Linked DNA regions of Vreelandella piezotolerans. The protein of the gene in region 2 binds, or shares a complex with, the protein of the main gene of each other region. Links are inferred from orthologs where the notes say so. Each region holds a gene or a part of one and is shown on either strand. Other genes may lie near its edges. The genes, in order: GYM47_RS13370 and lptF.

The links.
Region 1: lptF (region 2) and GYM47_RS13370 share a complex: the UniProt entries of both Escherichia coli proteins name them as parts of the lipopolysaccharide transport and assembly complex. The link is inferred for Vreelandella piezotolerans from one-to-one orthologs.

Annotation. Positions count from the first base shown.
Region 1 is NZ_CP048602.1:2,913,151-2,925,289, reverse strand. What follows is about bases 1,846-4,933. They hold GYM47_RS13370 (LPS-assembly protein LptD), read left to right. Parts: upstream 1,846-2,209; coding sequence 2,210-4,657; downstream 4,658-4,933. Other genes in these bases: GYM47_RS13365 (peptidylprolyl isomerase), read left to right, coding at 4,695-4,933; GYM47_RS13375 (aminoglycoside phosphotransferase family protein), read right to left, coding at 1,846-2,139. Also shown: GYM47_RS13385 (OsmC family protein), read right to left, coding at 1-375; N-acetylmuramate alpha-1-phosphate uridylyltransferase MurU, read right to left, coding at 470-1,132; more of GYM47_RS13375, read right to left, coding at 1,129-1,845; more of GYM47_RS13365, read left to right, coding at 4,934-5,735; 4-hydroxythreonine-4-phosphate dehydrogenase PdxA, read left to right, coding at 5,735-6,778; 16S rRNA (adenine(1518)-N(6)/adenine(1519)-N(6))-dimethyltransferase RsmA, read left to right, coding at 6,805-7,647; Co2+/Mg2+ efflux protein ApaG, read left to right, coding at 7,644-8,021; GYM47_RS13345 (FAD-dependent oxidoreductase), read right to left, coding at 8,028-9,482; GYM47_RS13340 (symmetrical bis(5'-nucleosyl)-tetraphosphatase), read left to right, coding at 9,845-10,660; GYM47_RS13335 (tRNA nucleotidyltransferase/poly(A) polymerase-related protein), read left to right, coding at 10,661-11,797; folK (2-amino-4-hydroxy-6-hydroxymethyldihydropteridine diphosphokinase), read right to left, coding at 11,794-12,139. UniProt on the Escherichia coli protein: Together with LptE, is involved in the assembly of lipopolysaccharide (LPS) at the surface of the outer membrane. Contributes to n-hexane resistance.
Region 2 is NZ_CP048602.1:627,715-639,610, reverse strand. Bases 3,839-6,683 are described here. They hold lptF (LPS export ABC transporter permease LptF), read right to left. Parts: upstream 5,879-6,683; coding sequence 4,799-5,878; downstream 3,839-4,798. Other genes in these bases: GYM47_RS02915 (leucyl aminopeptidase), read left to right, coding at 6,013-6,683; lptG (LPS export ABC transporter permease LptG), read right to left, coding at 3,839-4,793. In the rest of the region: sodC (superoxide dismutase family protein), read left to right, coding at 1-404; GYM47_RS02945 (carbon starvation CstA family protein), read left to right, coding at 605-2,074; bfr (bacterioferritin), read right to left, coding at 2,188-2,673; GYM47_RS02935 ((2Fe-2S)-binding protein), read right to left, coding at 2,857-3,063; GYM47_RS02930 (RDD family protein), read right to left, coding at 3,221-3,694; more of lptG, read right to left, coding at 3,729-3,838; more of GYM47_RS02915, read left to right, coding at 6,684-7,533; GYM47_RS02910 (branched-chain amino acid aminotransferase), read left to right, coding at 7,688-8,809; GYM47_RS02905 (DNA polymerase III subunit chi), read left to right, coding at 8,890-9,321; GYM47_RS02900 (MFS transporter), read left to right, coding at 9,377-10,555; GYM47_RS02895 (SapC family protein), read left to right, coding at 10,630-11,409; GYM47_RS02890 (TolC family protein), read left to right, coding at 11,444-11,896. UniProt on the Escherichia coli protein: Part of the ABC transporter complex LptBFG involved in the translocation of lipopolysaccharide (LPS) from the inner membrane to the outer membrane.

The DNA.
Region 1 (12,139 bases), 2.3 Mb from region 2 along the record:
GTTGACGAGCATAATCGAGGCGCTGCAATACTTCTCCGCGGACAGCTCTACCGCCCGTTGTACCTGCTTTTCTTTCAGGCTGCGGCCTGTAACGACAAAGTGGACGTGAATCTTGGTAAACACAGAGGGCACTTCGTCGGCACGCTCGGCGTCGAGCTCCGCCACGCAGTCGGTGACATCGGCGCGGGCCTTATCGAGAATGTTCAAGATATCGAAAGCGGTGCAGCTTCCCATGCCCATCAGCAGCATTTCCATCGGCCGCGGGCCGGTATTGCGGCCACCGTGATCGGGCGGACCATCGATCACTACGCTGTGCCCGCTACCCGACTCTGCGACGAACTGACGACCATCGGTCCATTTTACCCGTGCTTTCACGTTGCTCTCCTCATCTTGGCGACGATAGGTAAGTCGCGCAGCATAACATTTCTAGGCGACAGCGCACGGCTTCATCGCGCGCGGTTAACAGGCGTCAAGGCTGCGCCAGATGCTGTTCCAGTTCGGCGAGCCGTTTCGGGGTGCCTACGTCTACCCAGTGGCCGGAAAAATGCTCACCGCTGACTCGTTGCTTGGCCATGGCTTGCTTTAGCAACGGTGCCAGTGCAAACGCCCCAAGGGGCTCTCGAGCGACGAGTTCGGGGTGTAGGATGCCAATACCGGAGTAGGTCAGGCGTGGCTCTCCCATTGGCGTAACGCGGCCCCGGTCGAGGGCAAAATCGCCGTTTGGGTGGTGTTCCGGGTTGTCCACCAAGATCAAGTGGGCAAGATCGCCCTCTGTCAGCGCGGCCGCGCTGGGCAGGCGATCACACCACACATCGCCATTGACGAGTAAAAACGGCGCCTCACCTAGCAGAGGCAGCGCCTTGCGAATGCCTCCGCCGGTTTCGAGTGGTTGTGGCTCCACGCTCCAGTGAAGGTGCAGTTGGTGTGCCGAGCCATCACCCAGCGCCCCCATGATCTGCTCGGCACGGTAGCTTACGTTGATCACCACCTCCTCGATGCCCGCACGCTTCAAACGCTCCAGGTGGTGGACGATCAGCGGTTTGCCCGCTACGGGCAGCAGCGGTTTCGGGCAGTGGTCGGTGAGTGGGCGCATCCGTTTGCCCAAGCCCGCCGCTAGGATCATCGCTTTCATGGCGTTGATGCCTCCAGGCGCTGGAGAATGGCGGGACGCAGCACCTCGCGGACCCAGTCGGCAAACTCATCGTGTTCGGGAAGGGCCATTAAGCTATCTTCCAAGTGGGTTAAAAAGTGCGGCAGGCGGGCCAAGTAGCCTTGCTTGCTGTCACGCAGCGTCAATCGACAAAAAATGCCCAGGACTTTGAGCGAGCGTTGGGCGGCCATCGCGTGGCACTGGGCCAAAAAGGCAGCCTCGCTCACCGAGCGGGTCAAGCGACCCTCTTGCCGGGCTTGCTGATAGAAGGTACTCACTAGCGCGGCAAACTGGTCAGCGCTGAAACGGCAGTAGCGACCTCGCAACAGCGAAATGACGTCGTAGCTGAGCGGGCCTGCCACGGCGTCTTGAAAGTCGATCATATAAAGCGTCTGATCGTGCCACATCAGATTCATCGCATCGAAATCGCGGTGAACGCTCACCACCGGCTGTTCTAGGGCGCGCTCGATCAAGCCCGTGCGCAGTGTTTCCCAACTGCCGGGAGCGGATAGCGACAGCCAGCGCTCCAGGCACCATTCGGGAAAGAGATCCAGTTCCCGGGCGAGCAGGGCGGCATCGTAGGCGGGAAGAGCGGCCGGATTGGCGCGGTTTTGCAACTCGGCAATCAGTGACAGCGCCGCCAAGTGGTTCTCTTTCGTGCGTGCCGGGTCGGTAAAGGTAGCCTGCAGCGGCGTATCGCCCAGATCGTCGAGCAGCAAAAAGCCGGCCTCCAAGTCGCTGGCGTGAATGGCGGGAACCGGTAGCCCGGCGGCGTGCCAGCGCTGGCCGATGGTCACAAACGGCGCGGAGTCCTCCTGGGCAGGTGGCGCATCCATGATGATTTGCGTGTTGCCATCCGGTAGCGTTAGCCGAAAATAGCGCCTAAAACTGGCGTCACCGCCCGCAGCAGAGAGGCGAAGAGTGGCACGGTCGAGGCCGTGGTGTTGCGCCGCCCACTGAGTGAGGGCGTCGATCCGAGAAGAGGACATGCAAGCTCCTTGCTGGTCGGGCATCATGCGGGCTGTATAATACCGATTCTGGATGCCAAGGATAACGAACATGGGCAAGCGAATCTCGCGCACCGTACCGGTTGCGCATACGCTGCTGGGCAGTTTGCTCGCTGGCGCCTCGTTTTCAGCGGTGGCACAGGACCCAACCCTGCCCGCAGAGGCGCTGGACTGGCAGGCCTGGCGCCAAGACGAAGCGTCGCAACAGCTATGCCGGGGGCGCTATGTGATGCCCGGCTACCGCTTGCCAGCGGAACAGAACCCAGAAACGCTTTCGGTGGAAACCGACGAAGTGGACTACGCCGCCGATGGCGAAGCCTTGCTGCGGGGCGATGTGGTGCTGCGCCGAGGTAATACCGAGCTGGAGGCCGAGCGCGTCTTTCTTCCGGCGGATCGCCAGCGGGTGGATGCCGAGGGGAGCCTGGCCATTCGTGATGGACAGGCCCTCGTGCGCGGTGAACAAGCCACGCTGATGCTGAACGAAGATCGCGCCTCGCTGCGTAACAGCCACTACGTGCTTTACGAACAGCATCTGCGTGGGCAAGCCCGACAGCTAGAGCAGACTGGCGAAAATCAGTACCGCCTTCAGGAGGCTACGTTTACCACCTGTGACCCCGGTGCCAATAGCTGGCAACTGGTGGGTAGCGATATTCGTCTCGATCAAGCCTCGGGGTTTGGTACCGCCCGTCACGCGCGGCTGGAAGTCAAAGACGTCCCGATATTTTACTGGCCGTGGCTGCGTTTCCCCATCGATGACCGCCGCCATACCGGGCTGCTCTCGCCGTCAGTGAGCTTCTCAAGCGATGGCTTCGATTATACGCAGCCGTTCTACTGGAACATTGCACCGAACCAGGATGCCACCATTACCCCGCGCTGGATGTCGGACCGTGGTCTGCTGCTCAACGGAGAGTATCGCTACCTGCTCGAGGGCAGCCAGGGCTTGGTGGAGGGCGGCTATCTCGATAGCGACGGCGGCACCAATAACGGCGATAACCGCTTCGAAGGCGACGACCGCTGGTACATTGATGCTCAGCATGCAGGACGGCTCACGCCGCGCAGCGACTATCGACTGCGCTACGGCGCGGCCAGCGATGGCCGCTATTTCGACGACTTTGGCGGCGAGTTCGGCAACAGCGACCGCGTCAGTATGGAGCGTCTGGCCCAGGTCGATTATCGCGGTGAGCGCTGGCAGCTCGACGCAAGGGCCCAGGGCTTTCAGCGCCTGGAAGACCCGCTCAGCGATACCGATCGTCCGTTCTACCGCCTGCCGAGTTTGACCGCCAACGCCAACTGGCAGCTAGACAACGGCCTGTATACGCAGTGGCGCTCGAACGCGACCTACTTCTGGCGCGACGTGGATGAGCGGCGAGTTCCTGAACGCGAAGCGGCCATCGGTTCGCGCCTGCACCTGACGCCCGCCGTGGGCTGGCGCTACGAGCAGCCTTGGGGCTATATCGAGCCGCGCACCGAGCTTTGGCACACCGCGTACGAATTGGATTATGGCGATCGGGTGACCGATCGCGCCACCTCGCCTTCGCGTAGCGTGGCGATCACTTCCATCGATAGCGGCTTAGTCTTCGAACGTGAACTGGAGCTCGGCGGGCGCGATTATCGCCAAACCCTCGAACCCCGGGTGAACTATGCCTATGTGCCGCGCACCGACCAGACCCAACTACCCGATTTCGATAGTCGCGAGCGGGCGTTTTCCTGGGATCAGCTCTGGTCGCCGCACCGCTTCTCTGGAGCTGACCGCGTGGGCGACCTCAACCGCGTCTCGCTCGGCGTACAGTCACGCTTGATCGAAGATAGCGCTGGCCGGGACCGACTCACCTTCGGTGTCGGTCAAAGTTACTATTTCTCCGAGCGGCGCATCGATAGCGAAGGCGACCCGGACACGCTGCCGCCGCGCCCCAGCGAAGACCCTTCCGTGAATCCGGAAAGCCGCTATCAGGCCACCCGTGACCGCTCTCCGCTGGTCACTCGCCTGGATTGGCAAATATCGGATCGCTGGAGTACCGGTTACGAGTGGCTTTACGATGATGAGCGTGAACAGACCGAGCGCTCCAGCGTGGACGTTCGCTATCGCCATCCGGAGGGGCACGTAGTGAACCTTGGCTACCGTTGGGAGATCGAAGGGTTCGATCCGAGCGTGGTGCCGGGGGACGATGGTTTCCGCGACTACAGCCGTGAAGAGTGGGATCTTTCGCTGGCGTGGAAAGCGAGCCCAAGGATTGATTTGATTGGCCGCTACCTGCACGATCAAACCAACAACCGTCCCTTGGAACAGCTCGCGGGCCTGCAGTGGAACGACTGCTGCTACGGCGTACAGCTGGTATGGCGTGAATGGATCGACGACAACGATACGGCGCGGGTTGGCGATGACTTCAACGACCGCGGGCTATTTTTGCGCTTCGTGTTTCGTGGTCTAGGTGGCGTGGGCCAAGAGGCCGACGGCTACTTTGAACAGGCGATTCCTGGCTACCGTCCCACGCCCTTATGAACGACCACTTTAAAATAGCGACTGAAAGAGACTTTTTATGATGATCAGAAAGACCTTGCTGAGCTGCGCGCTGAAGAAACGAGCCACCCAGCTGTCCGCAGGCAGCCTGATGGTGCTCTGCCTGGGCACGGGTGCGGCGCTGGTTCCGCTGACCGTTCATGCGCAAAACTTCGAGTCGGCCCAGCGTCAGCAGTTGGATAGCGTCGTCGCAGTCGTCAATGATGGCGTCATCATGCGCAGCGAGTTGGATGACCGCATTGCCCAGGTGGAGCAGCAAGCAGCGGCTCAGGGCGGCAATTTGCCGCCGCGTAACCAGCTGGCCCAGCAAGTGTTGGAGCGTATGGTCATGGATGAAATCCAGCTGCAAATGGCCCGCCGAGCCAATCTGAGCGTGGATGACACCGAACTCAACCGCCAGCTGCGCAGCATTGCCGAATCCAACGGCATGACGCTGGACCAGTTTGCCGATGCGGTAGAAGCCGACGGCATTACCCTGGCCGACGTGCGCGAAGACGTACGTCGTGAAATGTTAATGCGCCAAGTACAGCAGCGCCAGATCAGTCAGCGTGTCACGGTCTCCGATCGCGATGTGGAGCGTTTCTTGAGCCAGCAGCCGAGCCAGCAGCAGGGCCAAGCCTTTATCGAAGAAACCCGTGCCCGCCATATCCTGGTGGAACTGACGCCTACGCGTAACGAGAACCAAGCCCGTGCCCGCGCAGAAGAGGCTCGCCAGCGTTTACAGCAGGGCGCAGAGTTCGCGTCGGTGGCCCGTGAGTACAGCGACGATCGTGGTAGCGCCATGAACGGCGGCGACCTGGGCTGGGTGCGCCCTGGACAAACGGTCCCTGCGTTTGAAGAAGCCATGACGTCTCTCAGCCCGAACCAGCTCTCCGAGCCTGTGCGCTCGCAGTTCGGCTATCACGTCATCGAAGTGCTGGAGCGTCGCCGTCAGGACGTGACCGAAGAGAGCCGTCGTGAGCAGGTGCGCCAAGCGATTTTCCAGCGTCGTGCCAACGAAGAGCTGCAAACCTGGCAGCGTGAAATCCGTGAACAGGCCTTCGTGGATATTCGTCTCTAATGACGCGGCCGCTGCTGTTGACCACCGGTGAGCCCGCGGGCATCGGGCCAGAGCTTGCGCTGATGCTGGCCGCTCGTGGGCAATTAGCCAACACGGTGGCGGTGGGTGACCCGCAGATGCTGCGCCAGCGCGCCGCGCTGCTCGGGCTGGCCGTAGAGGTCGTCGAGGCCACGCCGGGTGGCTTGGATATATCCTCTCCAGGGCGTTTGGTGGTGTGGCCCGCCACACTGCGAGCGCCTGCCACGCCTGGGGTGCTCGATCCCGCCAATGCCCGCTACGTGTTGGAGACACTGCAAATCGCCGTAGACGCCTGCCAAGCAGGGCAGGCTGCGGCTATGGTCACCGCGCCGCTGCATAAAGGGGTCATCATCGAAGGGGGTTTTCCCCATTTCACCGGCCATACCGAGTGGTTGCGCGACGCCTGTGGCGTCGATGAGGTGGTGATGCTGTTGGCGACCGATGCCGCGCTGCATGCCAAGAACCCGCTTTGGCAAGGCAGCGGCGATTTGCGCGTGGCGCTGGTGACGACTCACCTGCCGCTGCGTGACGTGGCCGATGCCATCACATTCGAGCGGGTCACCCAGATTACTCGCCTGCTGGCCGCTGACTTGAAGCGCCAATTCGGCATCTCGAATCCGCGCATTGCGGTGTGCGGCCTCAACCCCCATGCCGGGGAGGAAGGGCATTTGGGGCGCGAAGAGCTGGACACGATCATTCCGGCCCTCGACGCGCTGCGTGCCGACGGGTTGGATATCCAAGGGCCGCTGCCCGCCGATACGCTATTCACGCCGCGTCATTTGGCCGGGATCGATGCCGTTCTCGCGATGTATCACGACCAGGGCTTGGCAGTGCTAAAATACGCCGGCTTTGGTCAGGCCGCGAACATTACCCTGGGGCTGCCGCTGGTGCGTACCTCGGTGGACCACGGCACCGCGCTGGATTTGGCGGGCCACGGTACTGCCGACCCCAATAGCCTGGGCGTCGCGCTTGCCCTCGCGCAGCGGCTTGCCGCTCAGCGTGCCAGCTCCCTGGCCGCTTCATGAATCAACCCTCCAAGGAACACTGTTAGATGTCTCAAGTGCCTCAGCAGCACCGTGCTCGTAAACGCTTCGGTCAGAACTTTCTGCGTGACCTCGGCATCATTTCGCGTATCGTCCGCGCCATTGGGCCACGCGAAGGCGACCGACTCGTCGAAATTGGCCCCGGGCAAGGTGCACTGACGGCGCCGCTGCTGGAAGCGGCGGGAAAGCTGGAGGTGATCGAGCTGGACCGCGATCTGGTTCCAGGCTTGCGAGTACAGTTTTTTAACTACCCTGAATTCGTGATTCATGAAGGCGACGCGCTGAAGTTCGATTTTGCCGAGCTCAAGGGCGAGGGCCCGGCGCTGAGGGTAGTGGGTAACCTGCCTTACAACATTTCCACGCCTTTGATCGTGCATTTGCTGAGTATGGGCAGCGCCATCGCCGATATGCACTTCATGCTGCAGAAAGAGGTGGTGGAGCGCTTGGCCGCCGAGCCGGGCAGCACCGACTGGGGTCGCCTGTCGGTGATGGCGCAGTACTACTGTCAGGTCGATCAGCTGTTCATCGTGCCTCCGGAGGCCTTCGTGCCGCGCCCGAAGGTGGACTCCGCGATCGTGCGTCTCACTCCCTTTGAGCACCTGCCCCACATCGCCGACGATCCGGCCCTGCTGTTCGAACTGGTCAAGCTGGCCTTTGGGCAGCGGCGTAAAACGCTGCGCAATAACCTGAAAGGGCGGGTCAGCGCCGAGACGTTGGAAGCGTTGGGCATCGACCCGGCGCGACGCCCGCAAACCCTGACGGTGGCGGAGTACGTCACCATCGCCAATCAGGTCGCGGCCAACGAGTCGGCCAGCGCAGACAACGACCGCCAGGGAGGCGACGAGGGGTGAGTGGTTTGGAGATCGAGGTCAGCGTTACGCCCGAGTTTCGTGATGCCGAGTCGAGCGACAGTGAATCCCGCTACGTGTTTAGTTACACCGTAACGGTCCACAATCAAAGCCCACATAGCGTGCAGCTAATGGCGCGTTACTGGAAGATCACCCAGGGCAGCGGCGATAGCCAAGAGGTACGCGGCAAAGGCGTGGTGGGCCAGCAGCCGCTGATTGGCCCTGGTCAGCGTTTTCGCTACACCAGTCGAGCGATCTTACAAACGCCGGTGGGGGTGATGGAGGGGGCTTATACGCTGCTCAATACCTATACCCAACGAGCCTTCGACGTGCCCATTGCACCGTTTCGGCTCGCCGTTCCACGGCAGCTACATTGACGCTGTTCAGGCGTGGGACGGTCGCCTGAGTTGACGATCTAAATGGTCACAAAGGCGCAACGCCAGTTGAACGATCGTCAGCGTAGGGTTGGCGTGGCCGACGCTTGGAAACACGCTTGACCCCGCTAAGTACATGTTTTCTTGGTCGAACAGGCGACAGTCACTATTGACGATCCCCTGTTCGGCGCGATGGCTCATCCGAGTACCGCCCATATGGTGGCGCCCCGCCAGCTCGCCTTCGCTGGGCATTACGACAGGCTGGGCAGCTAACCAATCAGCGAGCTTTAAGCGCCCGATATTCTGGTTGAGCAGGTGTTCTCCAAGTAGCAGCATACTGTCGCGAATGGTGTGGCGGTCTAGCGCTGACTGCTGCCAAATAAGCCGACTGCGTGGGATACCGAACTCATCGACCTCCGTATCCAGCGCCACTCGATTGTCGAAACGCGGCTCCTGCTCCCAGGCGGCGCGTAGAATCACGCCATGCATGACGCGACCTTGGGCTTGCCACGTGGAGAGCTGTTCTCCTAGTGCTGGCGCGTCTTGTGACAGCGTATTGATCAACTGCTGAGTGGCCTCCCCGTTCATGCGGTGTAAGCGCAGGCCGCAGTTGAGCAACTGGCGCTTGGAAAGCATATCGGGAGTGGGGGATAAAAAGACGTTGTACTCTTGATCCAGCCCCAGTGCCTGCGGCTCAAACAGCAGTGCTTGGCCCACGGAAGCATGCGGATGCTCCATCCAATAGCGACCCAATGTCGAGGCGTTGCGGATAAGCTGACCATTGGACTGCTGGTTTAACCACAGCAGCAGTCGCGAGTTTTCGATGCCGCCGCAGGCGAGTACGAAGTATCGTGCACGAACCTGGCACTCATCCCCCTGAAAGTTACGCAAGGTGGCGCGCTCGACTCGGCCAGCGTGACGTTCAAGCGCCACCAAATTGGCCGTCAGACAGTAGTTAACATGGGCAGACGCATTGAGTGTGGCGGCATATTTATCTTTCAGCCGCACAGGGTTGCCCAAAGAGAAGTAAATACGCTCAAATCCTGAGCCGGGCACCGGGTAATCGGCATGGGGCTGCGTTAAATTCAGTAGCTTGGCGGCCTGGGTGTAATAGGGCGCGAGCGCCTCTTGAGTAATTGGCCAAGCCGTATCAGGGGCGGCCGTCTTTGCAGTAAAATCGTGGGCGTCCAAAGGCCTACATACCCCGCCCCAGTGATTGGTAGAGCCACCTAAATAGCGTAGGCGTGCGTCATCCAGGGGAATGTAGGGGTCGCCGACGACCTCGCCTCGGTAAATGGCTTGGGAGCGCTCGCTGTAAGAGGCCTCTCCACCTTCGCACAGCAACGTACGATGGCCTTGCTCAGCCAGCGTCACGGCCATGGCGATTCCGGCTGCACCGGCACCGATGATGCAGATGTCGTAGTCGGTTGCTTGGGTCGCGAGGGTGTCAAAGGCGAGATACATTAGCGATCTTCAGCGCTTAGCAGCCAACCGTTCACCAGTACCGGCGCCGGTGGAGAGACGGATTGTGCAGCCGCTATCGGCCACCGGCTTAGGGTGAGCACGGTGCCTGTCGAAACAAGCAGGCATCTTAAAACGTCTCGGCGGGCAAGATCGATCGGGGAGTGACGCGGCAAGTAAGGGCTCATCAGCGTACCGTTATCCTTAACAGAGAGTCGCGAGCTGTCTGAGTACATAGTGATGTAACTTTGCCGATTGCTCCAGAATTTTTGTGCTGCTGGAGGGAGATAACGCCGAGGCGTTCCCCTGAGTCGTTAGGCGTGTTGTCCATCATTTTCATTCCATTCATCACAAGGCCTTAGCCTATGAGTACGTACGCCATTGGCGATCTCCATGGTTGCCATGCCGAATTTGTCAGCCTGTTGGAAAAACTACGCTTCAACCCGGCCCAGGATAGGCTTTGGCTGGTAGGGGATCTGATTAATCGCGGCCCTGGTTCGCTCGCTTGCCTGATGGAGGCCAAGGCGTTGGGGGGGGCCGTGCGCTGCGTGCTGGGCAACCACGATTTTCATTTGCTGGTGGTGGCTCGTGGGGGCGGCAAGTTGAAAAAGAACGATACCTTGGACGATATTCTGGCATCTCCCCAGCGTGAGTCGCTGCTGGATTGGCTGCAGAACCAGCCCCTGGTCGTGCGCGAGGAGAGTACGCTCATGGCGCACGCGGGCCTACTGCCAAGTTGGAGTGCCGAGCAGGCGCTAGCGCTTAGCGGTGAAGTGCAGTCGGCACTTCAGAGCGAGCGTTCGGGCGAGTTTCTGTCCCAGCTTTTTGGCAATCAGCCGGATCGTTTTCGGGACGACCTGGAAGGCATGGATCGTCTGCGCTGTATCGTCAACGTGTTGACCCGGATGCGCTTCATCGACACCCAGGAGCGTCTCGATTTTGCGGCCAAAGAGGGGCTCGATAGCGCCCCTGATGGATTCGCTCCCTGGTTCCAGTTTCCACGTCAGGATGATATACGCCTAATGTTTGGCCACTGGGCCGCGTTGGAGGGGCGCACGCCCCACGCCAAGATCAACGTCGAGGGGCTGGACACCGGCTGTGTATGGGGCGGCGCGTTGACCGCTATGAATCTGGAGACCGGCGAGCGCACCTGCGTGATTAGCCAGCAAGGAGGCCGTTAAGTGTTTCAACAGGATGCTCTTACCCAAGGGTTAGAGGTGTACCGGGTAGGTGGAGCAGTGCGGGATGCGCTGCTGGGCTGGCCGGTGGTCGATCACGACTGGGTCGTAGTAGGGGCGACGCCGGACGACATGCGTCGGCGGGGCTTCAAGCCTGTGGGTCGCGACTTTCCGGTTTTTTTGCATCCCCATACGTCAGAGGAGTATGCGCTGGCGCGCACCGAGCGCAAATCCGGTCATGGCTACGGGGGCTTCGATGTGTATGCCAGCCCGGACGTGACGCTGGAAGAAGATCTGTCACGGCGTGACCTGACGATCAATGCCATCGCTCAAGGGACTAACGGAGCGCTGACCGACCCGTTTCACGGTCGGCAGGATATCCAGCAACGCCTGTTGCGCCACGTATCGCCTGCCTTCAGCGAAGATCCGCTGCGGGTGCTACGTACCGCGCGCTTTTTAGCTCGCTATGCGCATCTGGGCTTTGCCATCGCCCCAGATACCCAGGCGTTGATGCGTCATGTCAGTGAAAGCGGCGAACTTGGCCATCTCGCCGCAGAGCGGGTGTGGGTCGAGACCGAAAAAGCGCTTGGCGAACCCAATCCAGAGCGCTATTTCACGACGCTACACGAGTGCCAAGCGCTGGCCACTTGGTGGCCGGAACTTGCCGATGACGAAACGTTGGCTGCTGCCCTCGATGCGCTAGCCAGCGCGCCTGAGACCTCGTCACCCGCGCTGGCCCACTGGCGCTATGCGCTATTGGTGTCGGTGCTTAGTGATGAGCAGCGCGACGCGTTAGCGAGCAGGCTGCGGCTGCCCAACGCGGTGGCGCAGTTGGCCCGCCATACCGCGCTGACGAAAGCGCTGCTCAATGAACCGCTCGACGATGAGCGAGTGCTGCACTGGTTGGAGCGCTTGGATGGCTGGCGCAAACCCGCTCAAGTCATTGCGCAGTTACAACTTGTCAGCCGTTTGGCACCGGCGCGCCAACCCCGGCTTGAGAAGGCGTGGCAAGCCGCTCAGGCAGTGAGCCCCCAGGCATTGCTCGGTGAGGGGTATCGTGGCGCCGCCCTAGGAGACGCGCTGCGCCAGCATCGCCAAAAAGCGGTGGCAGGCGCGTTAGACGAGGGGGCGTCGCGCTAGCGCGCTATGGCCACCCGGAGCTGCGGGTCGGCTTGGGAAATCCAGCGGCCTCGCCAGTGAAAATCGATCGGCCATAGGCGTTGGTCGCCTAAGGTAAAGCGCTTCCAGAGTGTGGCATAGGGGGTTTGGCAGGCGGGGTGGCGCGTGTTGGGCAAAAGCTCCGCCAGGGGTTGAAGCACGAAGGCGTTACGGGTGATTTCGCCACGCGGCAGCGCGACGTCATCGATGACCCCGCAGGCATCGCCGACGGTCAGTAGATCGATGTCCAGCGCGCGGGGGCTGCATTTCATCATGTCCGGCGTTCGGCCGTGGGCGATTTCGAGCTCTTTGGACCATGCTTGA
Region 2 (11,896 bases):
CGGTGGCCATCGAGCATACCGAGCACGGCGTTCTGCTGACGCCTTCGCTGACCGATTTGGAACCGGGCGTTCATGGCTTTCACGTTCACCAAAATGCCAGCTGTGAGCCCGCTGAAAACGACAGCGGCGAAATGACCGCCGCGCTATCGGCCGGTGGCCACTATGATCCTGAAGAGACGGGCACCCACCAAGGCCCCTACGGTGACGGCCACTTGGGCGACCTGCCCGTGCTGACGGTAAATGACGACGGTGAAGCCAACCTGCCGGTGCTGGCCCCGCGCTTGAGCATGGAAGACATGCCTGGGCGCAGCCTGATGATTCACGCCGGGGGCGACACCTACGCAGATGAGCCTCATCTCGGCGGCGGCGGCGCACGCATGGCTTGCGGCGTGATCTCTTCTTAACGCTCGATCAAGGCCACGTTTAGCACTGGGCAGCCTTGTGGCTGCCCATTTTATTTTGTGTATCAGCGACTAACGTCGCAGACCACTAAAGTCGTAAAGCACTTATCGACACGTCTCTGTACATTCACCCCGGCTAAATAAGCGTGGCTTGCTGCCTAGCCGTTCGCTTGACACCCTCCCTGACCAGTTGAGTGCTTTTTATGATTACGTTCATTCTCTCGATAGTGCTATTAGTCGTGGGTTACTTTACCTACGGCAAGTTCGTCGAGCGCGTGTTTGTCGCCGATCGTAAGCGTCAAACACCGGCGTTCAGTATGCGCGACGACATCGACTATGTACCGATGAATACCACGCGCAACTCGCTCATTCAGCTGCTGAACATTGCCGGGGTAGGCCCCATTTTCGGCCCTATCCTGGGGGCGCTCTATGGCCCGGTGGCGTTTGTATGGATCGTGATTGGCTGCATTTTCGCAGGTGCGGTTCACGACTACCTGACCGGCATGATCTCCATTCGCAACCACGGTGCTCACCTTCCCCAACTGGCGGGTAAGTTCCTGGGCAAAACGATGAAGCACGTGGTCAACGGCTTTGCGATCTTGTTACTGCTGTTGGTGGGCACCGTGTTCGTCACGTCGCCTGCGGCGCTGTTGGCCAACATGACATCGCTATCGCTGACACTGATCATCCTGGCGATTTTTGCTTACTACCTGATCGCAACGCTACTGCCCATCGATAAAGTCATTGGGCGTATTTATCCCTACTTCGGAGCACTTTTGCTGTTTAGCGCCGCAGGCATCGGCATTGGCTTGGTCGTCACGGGCGCGCCGATCCCTGAGCTGTCATTCCAGAACATGCACCCGGATAGCGCACCGATCTTCCCACTGCTGTTCTTGACCATTTCCTGCGGCGCGCTGTCGGGCTTCCACGCCACCCAAACGCCGATCATTTCGCGCACCACTGAAAATGAAACCAACGGGCGTAAGATTTTTTACGGCATGATGATTGCCGAAGGCGTGATTGCCATGATTTGGGCGGCGGCCGCCATGAGTCTTTTCCAGGGCGAGCAGTCGTTGTCTGACGTGTTGGCGGCAGGCGGCCCAGCCGCTGTGGTCAGCGAAGTCTCGACCACCATGCTAGGCGCCGTGGGCGGCACGCTGGCCGTATTGGGTGTCATCGTGCTGCCCATCACGTCGGGTGATACGGCGTTTCGCAGCGCGCGCATGATCATTGCCGATTATTTGAAGGTAGAGCAGAAGCCCATCGTCAAGCGCATCGTGATTGCGCTGCCGCTGTTCGTGGCGTCCTACGCGTTGACACATATGGACTTCACGCTGCTATGGCGCTACTTCTCCTGGGCCAACCAAACCACCGCCGTGATCGCGCTCTGGACGGGCACCATGTACCTTGTGCTCTCGCGTAAGCCGTACCTGATCACGTCCATCCCGGCAGTCTTCATGACCATGGCAACCTTCACTTACCTGGCCTATGCACCGATTGGCTTTAATCTGCCGCTGCAAACCAGCTATATCGTCGCCGCCCTTGGCACGCTGGTCTGTATCGCGCTGTTTATGAAACGGGTACGCCGCCTGAGCCGCGCCACGTTTAGCGTGGATGAGCCGGTGCCTGGTGCGCTGGATCAAGACGCTACGCTGGCCACGAGCAGTCGATAAATATCAGGTCAACACTTTGCATTGAAACGCAAAACGGGCAGCCCCAAGGGGCTGCCCGTTTTGTATTAGCTAGCGCTCGGCGCTTAATCGCCTACTGCCAAGCGGACGACGTCTTACTCTTCGTCAGTGGCCAGTGCCATATGTTTTTGCAGGTAGTTTTGGATACCGACCTGATCGATGAGTTGCAGCTGGGTTTCGATGTGATCGATGTGACCCTCTTCGTCGGCCAGCAGATCGCGAAGCAAATCGCGGGTCACGTAGTCCTTGACGCTCTCACAGTAGGTGATGGCCTCAATGTAGTCGTTGCGGCCGTCGTGCTCGATCTTCAAATCGCACTCGAGCATCTCTTTGACGTTTTCACCGATATGCAGCTTGCCGAGATCTTGAAGGTTCGGGATACCTTCCAAAAACAGAATGCGCTCGATCAGCTTATCGGCGTGCTGCATCTCTTCGATGGATTCATCATACTCCCATTTAGCAAGTACTTTGAGGCCCCAGTCTTTGTACATTTTGGCGTGCAAAAAGTACTGGTTGATCGCCACGAGCTCGTTGCCAAGCGCGATATTGAGATGCTGAATTACTTTCGGATCGCCTTTCATGCCGTCACCTTTTTAGCGTATTGATCAATAACGTACTGTTTTGCAGCGTACTCTTACATTAATCAAGGAGTATAGGCCATAAAAAGGCTAACTCCCAATGCTGTCGAGAGTATCAGTCGTGACGACAAAAATTCAAGCAAATCAGTTATTTGCTAACGATAAGTCTAACAAGAGTGATTCGCGTCATACGGCGTAAGCGAGACTCATATCAGACTCGGCGCGTACGGCCTGAACGGCCTCGCGGGTGAGGGATTTGGCGAAGCAGGCGCATTTACCACACTGGGTGCCGCAGCCAGTGGCTTCGCGCACTTCTCGCCAGCTGCGCGCTCCATCGCTAATCTGCTGGCGAATCTGATGATCGGTTACTCCCTTGCACACACACACGTACATGGCGACACCTCATAAAAATCATGAGATGAATGTAAATGATTCGCATACATCTTTTCAAGTAGAAAACGTTGTTCTTTAGTATCGATTCGCCTTAAGCCCATTGAGACATACGATAACCCGTTGACGGGTGAGCTATTTTCAATAAAAACGCCCAAAATTATTTTTTCGGAAGCACCACGGTTTCGGTCTTGGATGCAATGTCTGGCCAGCTTCTACGCTGCCCATCGAACAGCACCCACCAATAGCCGATACCGAAGGCCGCCAAGGACAGCCAGGCCGTCGCGCAGCGTATCAGGCTCTGCTTTAACGTGATCGCATGGCCATCCAGCGTTTGCACCCGCAGCCGCCACGCCTGCATACCTAGCGTCATCCCTCCTCGACGCCAGGAGTAGACGAAGAACAGCGTCACGAAAAACAGCAGCATGAGCCGCAGGCTCCAGATGTCGAAGGCCGTGGTACCGATCTCTTCTGCCGTTTGACCCAGCACGAAGCGGAAAAAGGCCAAGTGAGCCACGGTGACGGCGATCCAGATGGCCGTCACCAAAAAACCGTCGTACAGCATGGCGCCCAATCGGCGACCTATGCCGGCGGGCCAAACGTCATCCAACTGGGTAAAACGTCGCGTCGTCACTGCTCTATTCTCCTGATGTGCGTCTGCGCGGCCTTTAGCCATTTCGGCGCAAGAAATAGATGCCCACCGCGGCACAGGCAAGAGTCGGCACCAGCACCGCCCAGACAGGGGAAAAGCCAAAGATGGTCGACGCCGGGGCGAGCAAATCCTGCACGTACTTGAACACCAGACCGGTCACTACGCCATAAAAAACCCGCGTACCCGCTGCCACCGAGCGCAGTGGCCCAAACACGAACGAGGCGGCAATCAGCACGAGCGACCCCATGGTGAGCGGCATCAATACCTTTTGCCAGAAATAGAGCAGCGGCTGGTCTGCCTGAAGGTTCTGGCTTTGGAGGAAATTGGCGTAGGCCCATAGCTCGCTGGGCGCCTGGCTTTCGATGTCACGTAGCAGCCGCTCCAACTGGGTCGGGGTGAGCGCCGTTTCCCATGCCGCACTCGGTTGATACGCCGACTCCGTGCGGTTATCGAAAATACGTGTCATGGTCACGCCTTCCAATTGCCATGCCCCCTCCTCCCAGTGGGCACGATTGGCATGGGTCGCTTCGATGAGACGGCGCTCGTCGAAGCGGTAGCGGGTTAAGTCCAGCACCACGTTATCCGCTCGAATGGCCCCAAAGCGGTAGACGCTATCGCCTTCGAACTGCCAGCCACTGCGGGTAGTCAGCATGGCGCCCTCGCCTTGGCGCTGCTCCAATCGCCACGCTTCGGCATACTGCTCGGTTTTGGGGCTAACGAACTCCGCTACTAGCAGCACCACGATGACCACTAGCAGCACGGGCTTCATCACGCCCCAAACGATGCGCGCCAGCGAGCGGCCAGCAGCGCGCATGACCGTCAGTTCGTTGCTGGAGGCCATGCTGCCCAAGCCAATGAGTGCGCCAATCAGCACGGCGACCGGCGCGTACTGGTAAAAGCGCCATGGGAGTCGCATCCCCAAGTAGAGCAACACGTCCAGCGCGCTGTAGTCGCCCTGGGTGTCCCCTAAGTCACCGATATAGGCAATGGTGATATCAAGCCCCAGCAGCACGAACTGCACCACCACGATGGCAGCCAGGACGTTGCGGGCGATATAGCGATCCATTCGATCCATGGCGATCAGCATTAGCGCATTCCCTTTCGTTGCGAGTGCCACAGCAGCAGCACACCGAGCCCCAAGAACAGCGCATGCACCGGCCAAACACCCAGCGCCACGGCCAGAGAACCACTCCCAATCGCATCGACAGCGGCAAGCAGTAAACTCAAATAGGCAACGTATAGAAACACAGCGGGCAACAGTTTTGCGAAGCGCCCTTGCCGTGGGTTTACCCGTGACAGCGGCTGGGCCAACAGCGCTAAGATGAAGACCATGAGCGGCAACCCTGCCCGCCACTGAAATTGTGCCTGAGCGCGTGGATCGGGATCTTGCCACAGCTCGGCGGTCGTGGCGTACTCCAACGAATCCAGCTCCTGGCGATCTCGGCTAAGTCCCAAACGCAGCGTGTAGCGCTCGAAGGTCAAACGCTCGGCATCCTGGCGTCCGGGCGTTACGCCGTAGCGTTCGCCGTCTTCCAAAATGAGAAAACGGCTGCCGGTATCGACGTTCGTTTCCTGGTAGCCCGATCCCGCGCGCGTGATGTAGCTATGCGTTTTTTCTGCCCCCGCCATGGGCTGCTCGTGCACCAGCACTTCCTGCATTTGAGTTCCGTCGCTGCTGAAATCGGTAATGTAAGCCGTGCGCCCTCCGCCAAAATCCTGGAAGCGCCCTGGCGCGAGCACCGATACGTCCAAACGGCTGCGCTGCTCTTCCAGGGTCGCCTCGGTTTGCAGTGCCCCCGCAGGCGTCAACCATAGGCTGCAAAGACCGACCAGCACGGCCACTACCGTAGCGGGTAGTAGCGTCACGCGAAACAGCCGCGTCGGACTCATGCCACACGCCACCATCACGGTAATTTCGCTGTTCATATAGAGCTGCCCATAGGCCAACAGAATGCCGAGAAAAAACGACAGCGGCAGGATCAGCTCCATGAAGCCGGGCAAGTGAAACAGCATCAGGCTGCCGAGTATCGTGACCGGGAAATCCCCCTCGGCAGCATCCGAAAAATAGCGGATAAAGCGGCTGCCCATAATCACCAGCAGCAGGATGCCCGCCACGGCAGACATGGTCAGTAACACTTCACGAGTTAAGTACCGGAATAGAATCAACGCGCTCTCCGACTAGTGGTGCAGGTGGCCATGCAATGCGCCCATGGCTTGGGTACACTAATCTAACTGGTAGCAAACACTAAATAACGGGGCATTATCCCGAATCACTCGTTGCTTGTCTTGTTGGAGACGTCATGGAATTTTCCGTTCAGACCGCAAACCCCGCCAAAGCCGAAACGGCTTGCCTCGTTCTCCCTGTCTATAAAGGTAGCGACTTACTGCCTGCCGTGGCCAAATTAGACGACGCCAGCGAGCGCTTGATCGGCCAACTGTTGGAGCGCGGCGACTTCGACGCCGCACTGGGTAACGTGCAGCTCGTGCCGTTTGCACCGGGGCTAGGGGCGGAGCGTATTCTGCTGGTGGGTTTGGGTGAGCGCGATAAATGCCAGGAAGCCGCTTTTATTAAAGCCCTCGACACCGCCATGGCAGCGCTGATCAAACTGCCCGTCGACGAAGCCAGCGTCACCTTTACCGACGTACTGATCGATGATCGAGACGCCGTTTGGAAAGCGCGCAAGACCCTCGAGGCCGCCGAGCGTGCTATTTACCGCTTCGATCAGTTCAAGTCGTCGCCAGCCAAAGCGCCGAGCCTGGCCAAACTGACGCTGATCGTCAGCGATGCCAATGATGCGCCGCTCGCCAAACAGGGGGCCGCACTCGGCATTGCCATTGGCCAAGGCATCAACGTCACCCGTACGCTGGGCAATCTGCCGGGCAATGTATGTACGCCGCGCTACCTCGCCGAGCAGGCCCAAGCGCTGGGACGCGATTCCCAAGGCGCGCTGGCCGTCGACATCCTAGACGAAGAGGCACTTGAAGCCCTTGGCGCCCACTCGCTGCTATCCGTTGGCCGCGGCAGCGCCGAGCCGTCGCGCCTCATCGTGATGAAGTACCAGGGCGCCGACGACCCCGATGAAGCGCCCCATGTATTGATCGGTAAAGGCATCACGTTCGATACCGGCGGTATTTCGCTGAAGCCCGGCGAGGGCATGGATGAGATGAAATTCGATATGGGCGGCGCGGCCAGCGTGTTTGGCACGGTCAACGCCATATTGGCGATCAAGCCCAAGCTCAACGCCGTGTTCATCGTCGCCGCTGCCGAAAACATGCCCGACGGCGCCGCTACCAAGCCGGGCGATATCATCAAGACCCTCAAGGGCCTGACGGTCGAAGTGCTCAACACCGATGCCGAAGGCCGTTTGGTACTGTGCGATGCCCTCACCTACGCCGAGCGATTCACCCCCGCCAGCGTGGTGGATATCGCCACCTTGACGGGTGCGGCCATTATTGCCCTGGGCCACCACGCCACCGGCCTGCTCTCCAACGACGACGATCTCGCCCTCGACTTGTTAGAGGCCGGTGAAGTCGCCTGGGACCGGGCATGGCATCTGCCACTGTGGGATGAGTACCAGGAGCAGTTGGACTCCAACTTCGCCGATTTGGCCAACATCGGTGGCCGACCGGCCGGCACCATCACCGCGGCGTGTTTCCTATCGCGCTTTGCCGACCACTTCCCCTGGGCGCACCTGGATATCGCAGGTACGGCGTGGCACTCCGGCAAGCAGAAAGGCGCCACCGGCCGCCCAGTGGGCCTGCTCACCCAGTATCTGCTGGACCGTGAAGCCGACGCCCAAGTCGAAAATGGCGAGGCCTAATCCCACAAACCGGCCAACAATGGTTGCCTTTCGTTGACGCAACCGTTAAACCTGAACGCATGAGCGTGTGCCCTGGATAGGCTGGCACACGCTGTCCAAACGATACGCTTAATAGATGCCCTTCGGGGCTTGGCTCTAGCGGAGAGAACACGCCGTGCCCACAGCTTCAGATGCCCAGTTAGAAACACGCTTTGAGATCCTGCCGACCAACCAGCCGATGGCCGATGAGATCCGCGACAACGTTCTGCAAAATCCAGGTTTCGGTAAACATTTCACCGACCATATGGCCCACGTGCGCTGGACCGTCGATGCCGATTGGCACGGCCACCAAGTGCGCCCCTACGGCCCACTGACCCTCGACCCCGCCGCTTCCGTGCTGCACTACGGCCAGGAAATTTTCGAGGGTATCAAAGCATATCGCCATGCCGACGGCTCGATTTGGACCTTCCGCCCCGAGAAGAACGCCGAGCGTTTCCGCCGTAGCGCCCGCCGCTTAGCGCTGCCCGAGCTGTCGGATGACGATTTCATCGGCTCACTGAAAGCGCTGCTGGCGCAAGACCACGCCTGGGTGCCCACGCCCGCCAGCGACGCCGACGAGTGCAGCCTCTACCTACGCCCGTTCATGATCGCCTCCGAGGCTTTCCTTGGCGTACGCCCAGCTCATGAAGTCGACTACTACGTGATCGCCTCCCCGGCGGCCGCCTATTTCAAAGGCGGCATCGAGCCGGTCTCCATCTGGCTCTCCTCCCACTACAAACGTGCGGCCCCCGGCGGCACTGGCTTTGCCAAGTGCGGGGGCAACTACGCCGCCTCGCTGGCCGCCCAAAAAGAGGCCGCCGCCAACGGCTGCAGCCAGGTTGCCTTCCTCGACGCTGCAGAAAACAAGTGGATCGAAGAGCTGGGCGGCATGAACCTGTTCTTCGTTTACAAAGACGGCCGCATCGTCACACCGCGCCTGACCGATACCATTCTGGAAGGCGTGACGCGTAATTCCGTCCTGACCCTGGCCAAAGACGCGGGACTGACACCGGAAGAGCGCGCCATCAGCATCGACGAGTGGCGCGAAGGTGCCGCCTCTGGAGAGATTACCGAAGTCTTCGCCTGTGGCACGGCAGCGGTCATCACGCCGGTGGGTGAGCTGGTCACGGAGAACGAGCGCATTCGTTTGCAGGGCAATGGCAACAGTGAAGTGGCCAAACGCATCCGCAAGACGTTGCTCGACCTTCAATACGGCCGCAGTGATGACAAGTACGGCTGGCTGACCCGCTTGGTATAATCCCCTAGCGTTACAAACCTAGCCGCCACTCGCACCGTGGCGGCTAGGTTGCCAGGCGCGTTGACACCGCTGGAGCCACCATGGCACGCATCGATTTTTATATTCTGCCCGACACCACCCTAGAAGCCCGCCTGCAGTTCGCCTGTAAGCTCGCCGAGACCATCCACCGCAAGGGCTATCGGCTGCACCTGCACTGCGAAGACAAAGCGCTGGCCGAGCAGGCCGACGACGCTCTGTGGCAGTTCCGCGAGGACGCCTACCTTCCCCATGCGCTGGAAGACAGCGACTTGGCTGACAGCGTGCCCATTACCCTTGGCTGGCAAACCCTGCCCAGCCCGCAGGCAGACACCGCCCTGCTGAATCTTCACCCTGACATTCCCGATGGGGTCGAGCGTTACGCCCGCGTCGCGGAAATCATCAACCAGCACCAGCAGGTACTGGTCGCCAAGCGTGCCTGCTGGCAACGCTACAAGGCGCTGGGGCATGAGGTCGTGCCGCATAAATTGGGATAAGTGTCCAACGACTTGAAAGCCCTCCATAACAACAACTCAATGGATGAGACGGCCGATGCTTTCCCATACCTTGTTAGCCCGCACGCCGCTAGCGGTCATCGTCATTGCCCAACTGTTTGGCACCTCGCTATGGTTTAGCGTTAACGGCGTTGGCTTAGCGCTGCAGGAAGCCGTGGGCCTTAGCGAAAGCGACCTCGGGCTGCTTACTATCGCTGTGCAGGCGGGGTTTATTACCGGCACCCTGCTGATTGCGACCACGGGCTTGGCCGACCGAGTGCGCGCCAGCCACCTGTTTGCGATGTCTGCCGTACTCGGCGCGCTGATCAACGCGGCGTTCATCAGCGTGGCGGATAACGTCACGTTGGCGGCAGGGGCTCGCTTTTTGGTCGGGCTTTGTCTTGCGGGCATCTATCCGCTGGGCATGAAGCTAGTGGTGAGCTGGACGCCCACCCACGCAGGCTCGACGCTTGGCTGGTTGGTCGGCATGCTCACCCTTGGCATTGCTTCGCCGCACCTGCTGCGCGGGCTCACCCTGCATCTTCCCTGGCAGTGGCCACTGCTATTGGCCTCTGCCCTTGCTCTTCTGGCAGCGCTGATGATTTTCCAACTAGGCGTGGGGCCACATCTGCCTGCCAAGGCCAACGGCGGGCGACCTTGGGCGGGGCTTGCCGCATTCAAAGAGAAGAACTTCCGCGCCGCCGCGCTGGGCTACTTCGGCCACTGCTGGGAGCTTTACGCCCTCTGGGCGCTGGTGCCCTTTTTAGTCACCAGGGAGTTGGAGCGCTTGGGCGCGGCCCCTGGCTTGCAGCCGTGGCTAAGCTTCGCGGTCATCGCCTTGGGGCTTCCCGGCTGCGTGATGGCAGGCCGGTGGAGCCGACGCATCGGTAGCGCACGGGTCGCGTTTATCGCACTGGCGGTCTCTGGCACGCTGTGCCTTGCCTATCCGCTGCTAGGCGGCCTGTCGCCCTGGCTGCTGTTGGCCCTGCTTGCCCTCTGGGGCGTGAGCGTGATCGCCGACTCAGCGCAGTTCTCTGCCCTGGCGTCTGCCAGCGCACCGCCGGAGCGACTGGGCGCCGCGCTGGCCATGATGAATGCGATTGGCTTTGGCCTGACGATTCCCTCCATTGCGCTGGTCACGGCACTATGGGCCAACCAGGGGCCTTTGGTGATTTGGTGGCTGCTGCCTGGGCCGATCATTGGCCTCATCACGATGCGTAGACTGATCACCCGCTGACGGTAGAAGCGACGTTTGGTAAGGTGCCTTACCGTTTATTACCCCTCAACGCCCGATCACAGAAGGTTGTCGCCATGAATCACGCTGCCCAGTGGGTGCCGCTCAACCCAGAGCACCACGGCGGTTTAATGTGGCAGCGTTTTACCGCCTACCACTTTGCGCAAACCACTACCCAAGTCGCATTGGCAGACGCTGAGCTGCGCCATGCGGCGGCTAACTTTCCCATCGCGCTGGCGGACACGGGCGCAGGTTGGCAGGCTGTTGCGCTGCTGGGACTGGAAGATGGCCAGAACCTTCTGGTGGATGACCAAGGCCGCTTTCGGGCCGCCTACGTGCCTGCCGCGCTGCGCAGCCACCCGTTTGGGCTGCACCCTGACTATCCCGGTAGACTGTGCATCGACCAGCACTCGCCCTATGTCGTCGAGCGCCTGGATGCCGAGCCTTTTTTCAACCAGCACGGGGAGCTTGCCCGCTTTCCCGCCCAAGTGCTGGCATTTCTACAGCAGCGTGAGCAAGGCTGTCAGCGGCTTTCCACGCGTATTACCGCGCTATCCAAGTCGGCACTGCTGACGCCCTGGCAGCCCCACGGCTATCAAGGCAGCACACCGCTGTATCAAATCGACGAGCGCGCTTGGCAGGCCCTTTCTGCCAAACAAATAGGGCTTTTCTGGCAATTGGGCGCCGTTCCTTTGGTGTACGCTCTGTTGCAATCGCAACAGCAGCTTGGCCGTTTGCAGCTCTATCGGCAACGCAAGGCGACGGCAGAGCCTTCGACGCACTCCTCAGACCCCCTTGCCCAATGGCAAGAAGCGCTGAGCAGCGAAGCCGAATATGACTGGCCGAGCGCTACCTAAACGCGCTAAGTACCGATGCTCTTCAGGAACGATAATGAATGTGAACGTAACCAGGTCGCTCATACTCGGCCTACTGCTGGTCAGCCCCCCACTGATGGCGCAACCCGTGCTGGAGGAGCCACTGGCCGAGACGGCCGCCTTGCCCGCTTCCTCTCTGGATGGCCCGGCGTTTTCGCCCGAGCTCCAAGAGCTCCTCGACCGCTTGCGATGGCAAGCCAGTGAGGCGACAGGCAGTTCTATGGCGCTGATCGCGTTACGTGAAAAAATTCAGCAAGCCATCGAGCAGCAGCCCGGCATTCTGGCTCAGCGCTCTCGAGAGCGGGAATCCGTGCTGCGCATTGACGAAGTGCGCGCGGTGCGCCGCCCGCAGGTGAACGCAGGCCTCGAGTACCGCAACGACCTCCAGCGTACTGAATCACTGCCCGATCGCGGCTCGCGCGTCGATGCCGTGGTCACGCTGAGCCAGCTACTGCTGGATTTCGGCGCG